2 regions of the Streptomyces sp. GbtcB7 genome follow, and region 2 is predicted to be linked to the other one. Evidence: predicted binding sites of a transcription regulator. Region 2 holds the regulator's gene; the other holds the start of a gene.
The links. The regulator HspR, encoded in region 2, represses chaperone genes until heat shock. The targets are predictions, from matches to a motif close to TTGAGNNNNNNNNNCTCAA.
Positions count from the first base shown of each region.

Region 1 (3,817 bases), on a different contig from region 2:
GGTGGCCATGCACCTGGAAGTGCTGGACCACATGTCCGCCCACGCCGCCTCCGTGCCCCGCACCAAGGAGATCCTGCGGGAGATCCGGGACTCCTACTGAGAAGTTCCCAGGGAGGGGCTCTTGGCGGGGAGTTCCCAGGGAGGGGCTCTCCTCGAGCCCCTCACCTCGAGGGTCCTTACGCCGCGCCGCCCCTCGTCTCCCTCTCGTCGTCCACGATCTCGGCGTCCACCACACCCTCCTCCGCCGCCGTGGTGTGCTCGGCGGCCGGCTCCTCCCGGGGCGTCTGCTGGGCCTGGGCGTACATGGCCTGGCCCATCTTCTGGCTCACCGAGGCCAGATTCTCGACGCCGCCGCGCAGGGCGGCGGTGTCGGTGGCGGAGTCCTCCAGGAGGCGCTTGAGGTCGGCGACGGCGGACTCGACCTCGGGTTTCGTCCCGGAGGGGATGCGCTCCTCGTTGTCGCGGAGGAACTTCTCGGTCTGGTAGACGAGTTGTTCGGCCTGGTTGCGGGTCTCGGCGGCCTCGCGGCGCGCGCGGTCCTCCTCGGCGTACTGCTCGGCCTCGCGCATCATGCGGTCGATGTCGTTCTTGGGGAGCGCGGAGCCACCCGTGACGGTCATCTTCTGTTCGCGCCCGGTGGCGAGGTCCTTCGCGGAGACGTGCATGATCCCGTTGGCGTCGATGTCGAAGGCGACCTCGATCTGCGGGACTCCGCGCGGCGCGGGCGGCAGCCCGGTGAGGTCGAAGACGCCGAGCTTCTTGTTGTACGCGGCGATCTCGCGTTCGCCCTGGTAGACCTGGATACCGACCGAGGGCTGGTTGTCCACGGCCGTGGTGAAGATCTCCGAACGGCGGGTCGGGATCGTGGTGTTGCGCTCGATGAGCTTGGTCATGATGCCGCCCTTGGTCTCGATGCCGAGGGACAGCGGGGTGACGTCGAGGAGCAGGACGTCCTTCACGTCCCCCCGGAGGACACCCGCCTGGAGGGCCGCGCCGAGCGCCACGACCTCGTCCGGGTTGACGCCCTTGTGCGGGTCCTTGCCGGCGAGTTCCCTGACCAGGTCCGTGACGGCGGGCATCCGGGTCGAGCCGCCGACCAGGATGACGTGGTCGATCGCGGCGAGCTTGACGCCCGCGTCCTTGACCGCCTGGTGGAAGGGGGTCTTGCAGCGGTCGAGCAGATCGGCGGTCAGCTCCTGGAACTGGGCGCGGGTCAGTTTCTCCTCGAGGTGCAGGGGGCCGTCGGCGGTGGCGGTGATGTAGGGCAGGTTGATGGTGGTCTCGGAGGAGCTGGACAGTTCGATCTTGGCCTTCTCGGCGCCCTCGCGCAGCCGTTGCAGCGCCATCTTGTCGTGGCCGAGATCGATGCCGTACGAGGCCTTGAAGCGCTGTGCGAGGTGTTCGACGATCCGCTGGTCCCAGTCGTCGCCGCCGAGCCGGGTGTCGCCGTTGGTCGCCTTGACCTCGATGACGCCGTCGCCGATCTCCAGGAGCGAGACGTCGAAGGTGCCGCCGCCCAGGTCGAAGACGAGGACGGTCTGCTCCTCGCCCCGGTCGAGGCCGTAGGCGAGGGCGGCGGCCGTCGGCTCGTTGATGATCCGCAGCACCTTCAGGCCCGCGATCTCGCCCGCCTCCTTGGTGGCCTGGCGCTGGGCGTCGTCGAAGTACGCGGGCACGGTGATCACGGCGTCCGTGACGTCCTCGCCGAGGTAGGCCTCCGCGTCCCGCTTCAGTTTCTGCAGGACGCGCGCCGACAGCTCCTGGGCGCGGTAGCGGGTGCCGTCGACGGAGCCCTTCTCCGGGAAGCGCCAGCTCGCGTCGCCCATGTGGCGCTTGACCGAGCGCGCGGTGCGCTCCACGTTCGTCACCGCCTGCCGTTTGGCGACCTCGCCGACGAGCACCTCGCTGTTCTTGGCGAAGGCCACCACGGAGGGGGTGGTGCGCGCACCCTCCGCGTTGGTCACGACGGTGGGGTCGCCGCCTTCCAGGAGGGCCACCACCGAGTTCGTCGTACCGAGGTCGATCCCGACCGCACGTGCCATGTCCGTCCCCTTCCGCCAGGGCGCTGCCCACCTTCAAGCACAAAACTTGAGTGCGTTCTTGTCAATGGGGCGGACATGACAGCGCCGCGGGCCCTGCGCGGGGACCGCGGCGCCGTACTGCTCCCGGACGTCAGGCCAGCTTGGCCGTCAGGGTGATCGTCGTGCCGGTCAGCGCCGCGCTGACCGGGCAGTTCTTCTTCGCGTCCTCGGCCGCCGCGACGAAGCCGTCGTTGTCGAGGCCCGGCACCGTGCCCTCCACGGTCAGGTGGATGCCGGTGATGCCCTCGCCGGGCTGGAAGGTGACGTCGGCGTTGGTGACGAGCTTGGTGGGCGGGGTGCCCGCGCCCGCGAGGGCGTGCGACAGCGCCATGGAGAAGCAGCTGGAGTGGGCGGCGGCGATCAGCTCCTCGGGGCTGGTCTTGCCGTTGGCGTCCTGCGCCCGCGACGCCCACGTCACCGGCTGCTGGCCGATGCCGGAGGAGTCGAAGGTGACGACGCCGCTGCCCTCGAGCAGGTTGCCTTCCCACACGGTGTGCGCGGTGCGCGTGGTTGCCACGATGATTCCCTTCGATGGGGTCCCGTTTTCGGGGTCCGTGCGCACCATCCGATCACACCTGCGCGCGACTCACCCAGAATGACGGCTCACCGAGACCGCGAAGACGGTTCACCGCACCCGGAAGACGGGTCCCCGCGCCGTGAACGGGAGCCGCGCGCCCTGCGGAATCAGATACGCGTGCTCGCGCCGCACCCGCAGCACGTCGCACCAGCCGTCCGTGATGACCAGCAGCGGCGCGCCCGGCGGGAAGTCGTCCGCGCGGTGCAGCAGATCGATGCCGGGCTGCAGCACCGTACCGCCGCGCCCGTGCACCCGTACGCGACCGGCGATCTCGGTGACCGGAAGATAGCCCGCGTCGTGCGGCGCCGCGTCGCAGAACACCACCCGCGCGGCCGGTACGTCCCGGGCCTCGGCGTACGAGGCGATGGCGCCCAGCGCCTTGCCGAGCAGCGTGCGGTCCATGGAGCCGGAGGTGTCGAGGACGACGCCGAAGGTGCAGCGGGCGATCTCCTCGGGCGGGAAGTACCGTCCCGCGCGCGGGATGTCGGGGGTGGACGCCTGACGGCGCGAGGGGCGCGCGTACGTCCGTACCGGCTCGGGACGGGGCACGAACTCGTCGAACCAGCGGGCCAGGCGGGCGTCCCAGGGCAGCGGCGGATGGTCGAGCGCGCGGATCTCCTCGACCAGACCGCCCGGCAGATAGCCCCGCTCCAGCTGCTGGTGCAGGTCGAAGCCGTGGCTCAGGCCTCGCCGGTAAAGCTCGTCCAGGTCCACGTAGTCGCGCGGGGAGCCGAGCGGGGCGCCGAGGATGTCACCCGCGCCCTTGCCGCGCAGCGTGGACAGCCGGCGCATCCGGCGCAGGTCCTTCGCGATCCGGTCGTACACCTCCTCCGCCGAGAGGTCCTTCAACTCCGCGTCGTACAGGAGTCCTTCGGGCATCGTGCCGACCTGCATCTCGCACAGCCAGCCGTTGATGACGTAGTCGGCCGCGATGTTGAAGAGGTACGGGTCGCGGGCGCCGCAGCGGTCGCCGTGCCGCAGGGCGGCGTGCAGCATCTCGTGGGCGAGGACGAACCGCCATTCCTCGTCCTCCAGTTGACGCAGCGGGTTGATGTAGATCTCCCCCGCCTCCGCGTTCACGGCGGCGACGGAGATGTCGTGGGCGCGGGCCAGCTCGGCGTCGGCGACCAGGGTGATGCCGGCCGCGATGCCGCCGAGC
Region 1 is NZ_JAGXJM010000011.1:99,565-103,381, forward strand. Features, by position in the region: gene KVT44_RS19475 (helix-turn-helix transcriptional regulator) at 1-100, shown strand, start outside; gene dnaK (molecular chaperone DnaK) at 177-2,042, opposite strand; gene KVT44_RS19485 (OsmC family protein) at 2,173-2,598, opposite strand; gene KVT44_RS19490 (hypothetical protein) at 2,707-3,817, opposite strand, start outside.
Region 1: a site for HspR is predicted at 2,089-2,107, ahead of dnaK (molecular chaperone DnaK). Genes of this name have one in related genera too.

Region 2 (3,817 bases):
GGTCGTCGCTCCCGACGGCTCGGAGACCTTCAGCAACGTGGACTCCAGCGTGTCCCTGCCGAGCGGAGCCTGACCTCCTGATGAAGACCACCCTGCGGGCGACGGCCGTGGTGTTGGCCACCACGGCCGGTGTCCTCACCACCGTTGCCACCCCCACCGCCTCGGCCGCCACGAGCTGCGCCTCCCCCGTCTACAAGCGGCAGTTCTTCGCGAACACCGCCTTCTCGGGTACGCCGAAGAAGACCGACTGCGACACCGCGGTCAGCGAGAACTGGGGCACGAAGGCCCCCGCCTCCGGCCTCCCGAAGGACAACTTCGGCGTCCGCTGGACCGTGACGAGGGACTTCGGATCGGGAGGCCCCTTCGCCCTTCCCGTCGCCGCCCAGGACGGCCTGCGCGTCTACCTCGACGGCACCCGCAAGGTCGACCTCTGGAAGAACGTCTCCTCGACGGTCAAGAAGACCGTCAACCTCACGATCCCTTCCGGCAAGCACACCCTCCGCGTCGACTACGCCAACTGGACCGGCGCCGCCAACGTCTCCTTCGCCTACACCCCCCGCACCACCGCCACCGTCGACAAGGTCAAGCCCCTCACGCCGAGCGGGACTTCCGTCTCGTACGACACGGCGAGCGGCAACGCCAAGCTGAGCTGGGCGAAGAACAAGGAGATGGACCTCGCGGGGTATCGCGTCTACCGCCGCGTCGACGGCAGCGGCGCCTGGACGAGACTGGGTACGACGACCGCCACCTCGTACACGGACACGACCGTGCCCGCGACCGGCGACACCTACTACTACGAGGTCCGCGCCTACGACAAGGCCGGCAACGAGTCGACGGGCACCGCCGACCAGGCCGTGACCACCGTCGACCGGACCCCGACCGCCGCGCCCGCCGGGCTGATCGCCACCTCCGTGTCCCGCGGGCTGCAGCTCGACTGGAACGGGGTCACGGGAGCGGTGTCCTACCGCGTCTACCGGGCGACGAGCGAGAACGGCGTGTACGCCCAGGTGGGCAGTACGGACAAGCTCTCGTACCTGGACACCTCGGCCGTCGAGAGCGTCACCTACTACTACCGGGTGACCGTTCTCGACGCGGCGGCCAACGAGTCCGCGCGTTCCGTGGCCGCCGCCGGCGAGCGCGAGGACCTCACCCCGCCGCCCGCCGTCACCGGGCTGACGGTCACCCCGACCGAGTACGGCTTCGAGCTGGAGTGGGACAAGAACCCGGCCACCGACCTCGGGCGGTACACCGTCTACTGGGGTGAGCTCTGGGGCGACGAGGGCGAGGAGCAGGTGTGCTCCGGAACGCTGACGGCGTATCTGCCGGCCGACACCACCTCGTACTCGTACACCACCCGCCCGGACGGCGACCGTGTCTGCTTCTTCGTCGACGCCATCGACACGTCCGGGAACTCCTCCTTCAAGTGGACCCGGACGGCCGAGGCCGTGGCCGCGACCGAGCTCGACACCACGCCGAGCGTGCCGACGCCCGAGGGCTCGCCGCTGCACCTGGAGGCGACTCCGGCGGAGGGCGCCGAGGGCAACCGCCTGACCTGGTCCGGGCTCGGAGCGGGCGAAGAGGAGTCCGCCGAGCCCGCGCAGGGCTTTCGCGTCTATCGGTGGAACCCCGCCACCGCCGCGTACGAGAAGATCCACGAGACCTCGGCCGGAGCGTTCGAGTACTTCGACACCGGCGCGAAGCGCGGCACCACGTCCTACTACTGGGTGACCGGTGTGAGGGCCGACGGCACCGAGACCCTGCCCGCCGGCGACTGGGCGGTCACCGAACCGGCGCGGTGAGCCGAGGCACGCCGAAGGGGGTGGGGAGGTCGACGACCTCCCCACCCCCTTCGTTACGTGGGAACTAGTCCGACTGCCTCTTCGGCCGCCAGACCACCAGCGCGCTCGTCTGCTGGACCTCCTGGTACGGGACCAGGTCCCGGCGGTACGAGGCGTGCACCGCGGCCTCGCGCTGCTGCATCGCGGCAGCGGCGCCGTCCAGGGCCGATTCCAGTTCCGCGACGCGGGACTGGAGGGCGGCCACCTGGTTCTCCAGCTCGATGATGCGCTTGATGCCGGCCAGGTTGATGCCCTCGTCCTGGGACAGCGCCTGCACCGTGCGGAGCAGTTCGATGTCGCGGGCCGAGTAGCGCCGGCCCCGGCCGGCGGTGCGGTCCGGGGAGACCAGGCCGAGGCGGTCGTACTGGCGCAGGGTCTGCGGGTGCAGGCCGGAGAGCTGGGCCGCCACCGAGATGACGTAGACCGGGGTCTCCTCGGTCAGTTCATAGGGGTTTCGACGACGGCCGTCCATCTGCTCATGCTCCCTTCGCGGCCTGGAACAGCTCCGCCCGTGGGTCCTCGCCCGCGGTTGCCTCGCGATACGCCTCCAGGGCGTCGCGAGCCTTGCCCGACACGTCCGTGGGGACCGCGACCTCGACGGTGACGAGGAGGTCGCCGCGCGTACCGTCCTTGCGGACGGCACCCTTGCCGCGGGCCCGCATCGTACGGCCGTTGGGCGTGCCCGGGGGCAGTTTCAGGGTGACCGGGGGGCCGCCCAGGGTCGGTACACGCACCTCGCCGCCGAGTGCCGCCTCCGCGAAGGTGACGGGCACGGTGACGGTGAGGTTGTCGCCCTTGCGGCCGAAGACCGGGTGGGCGTCCACGTGGACCGTGACGTACAAGTCGCCTGCCGGGCCGCCCCGTTCGCCGGGTGCGCCCTTGCCCCGGAGGCGGATGCGCTGGCTGTCGCTCACTCCCGCCGGGATGCGGACCTGCATCGTGCGTGAGGACTTGGCGCGGCCGCTGCCGTGGCAGATCTCGCAGGGGTTCTCCGCGATGAGACCGCGGCCCTTGCAGTCCGGGCAGGGGTCCGTGAGCGAGAAACCGCCGCCGGAGCCGCGCGCGACCTGGCCGGTGCCGACGCACGTCGGGCACACGCGCGGTGTGCCGTTCGCGTCGCCGGTGCCCGAACAGGCCTTGCAGGGCGCCTGGGACGTCATCCGCAGCGGGACCGTCGCGCCGTCCACCGCCTCGGTGAAGCTGAGCGTCACCTCGGTGTCGATGTCCTGGCCGCGCCGGGGCTGGGTCCGCGTACCCGTGCCCGCGCCGCCGCGGTTGAACAGGCCCCCGAAGACGTCACCGATGCCGCCGCCGAAGCCACCGGCACCGCCCGCTCCGCCCTGGGCGCCGCCTCCGAAGAGGTCGCCCAGGTCGAAGTTGAAGTTGCCGCCGCCCGCGCCGGGACCCGGACGGAAGCCGCCGTTGCCGAAGAGGGCGCGTGCCTCGTCGTACTCCTTGCGCTTCTTGGGGTCTCCGAGCACGTCGTTCGCCTCGGAGATCTCCTTGAAGCGCTCCTCGGCCTTGGCGTTGCCCTTGTTGGCGTCCGGGTGGAACTCGCGGGCGAGCTTCCGGTACGCCTTCTTGATCTCTGCCTCGGTGGCGTCCTTGGGGACGCCGAGGACCTTGTAGAAGTCCTTCTCGATGAAGTCCTTGGTGCTCATCCTCGACGCCCCTCCTCTCTCATGCGTTCAACGTCAGCCCTCGTCCGGGCCACCGCTCTCCTTGTCGTCGGCCGCCTCGGCCTCGTCGGCCTTGACGGTCTGCGCCCCCGGCTGGGGTTCGGCGACCGCCACCCGCGCGGGGCGGATGGTGCGCTCGCCGATGCGATACCCCGGCTGCAGAATCGCCACGCACGTCGTCTCCGTGACGTCCGGCGCGTACGAGTGCATCAGGGCCTCGTGGATCATCGGGTCGAAGGGCTCGCCCTCCTTGCCGAACTGCTGGAGGCCCATCTTCGCCGCGACGGTCTCCAGCGACTC
Region 2 is NZ_JAGXJM010000040.1:84,095-87,911, forward strand. Features, by position in the region: gene KVT44_RS44695 (PA14 domain-containing protein) at 1-73, shown strand, start outside; gene KVT44_RS44700 (PA14 domain-containing protein) at 81-1,799, shown strand; gene KVT44_RS44705 (heat shock protein transcriptional repressor HspR) at 1,864-2,310, opposite strand; gene dnaJ (molecular chaperone DnaJ) at 2,315-3,499, opposite strand; gene grpE (nucleotide exchange factor GrpE) at 3,533-3,817, opposite strand, start outside.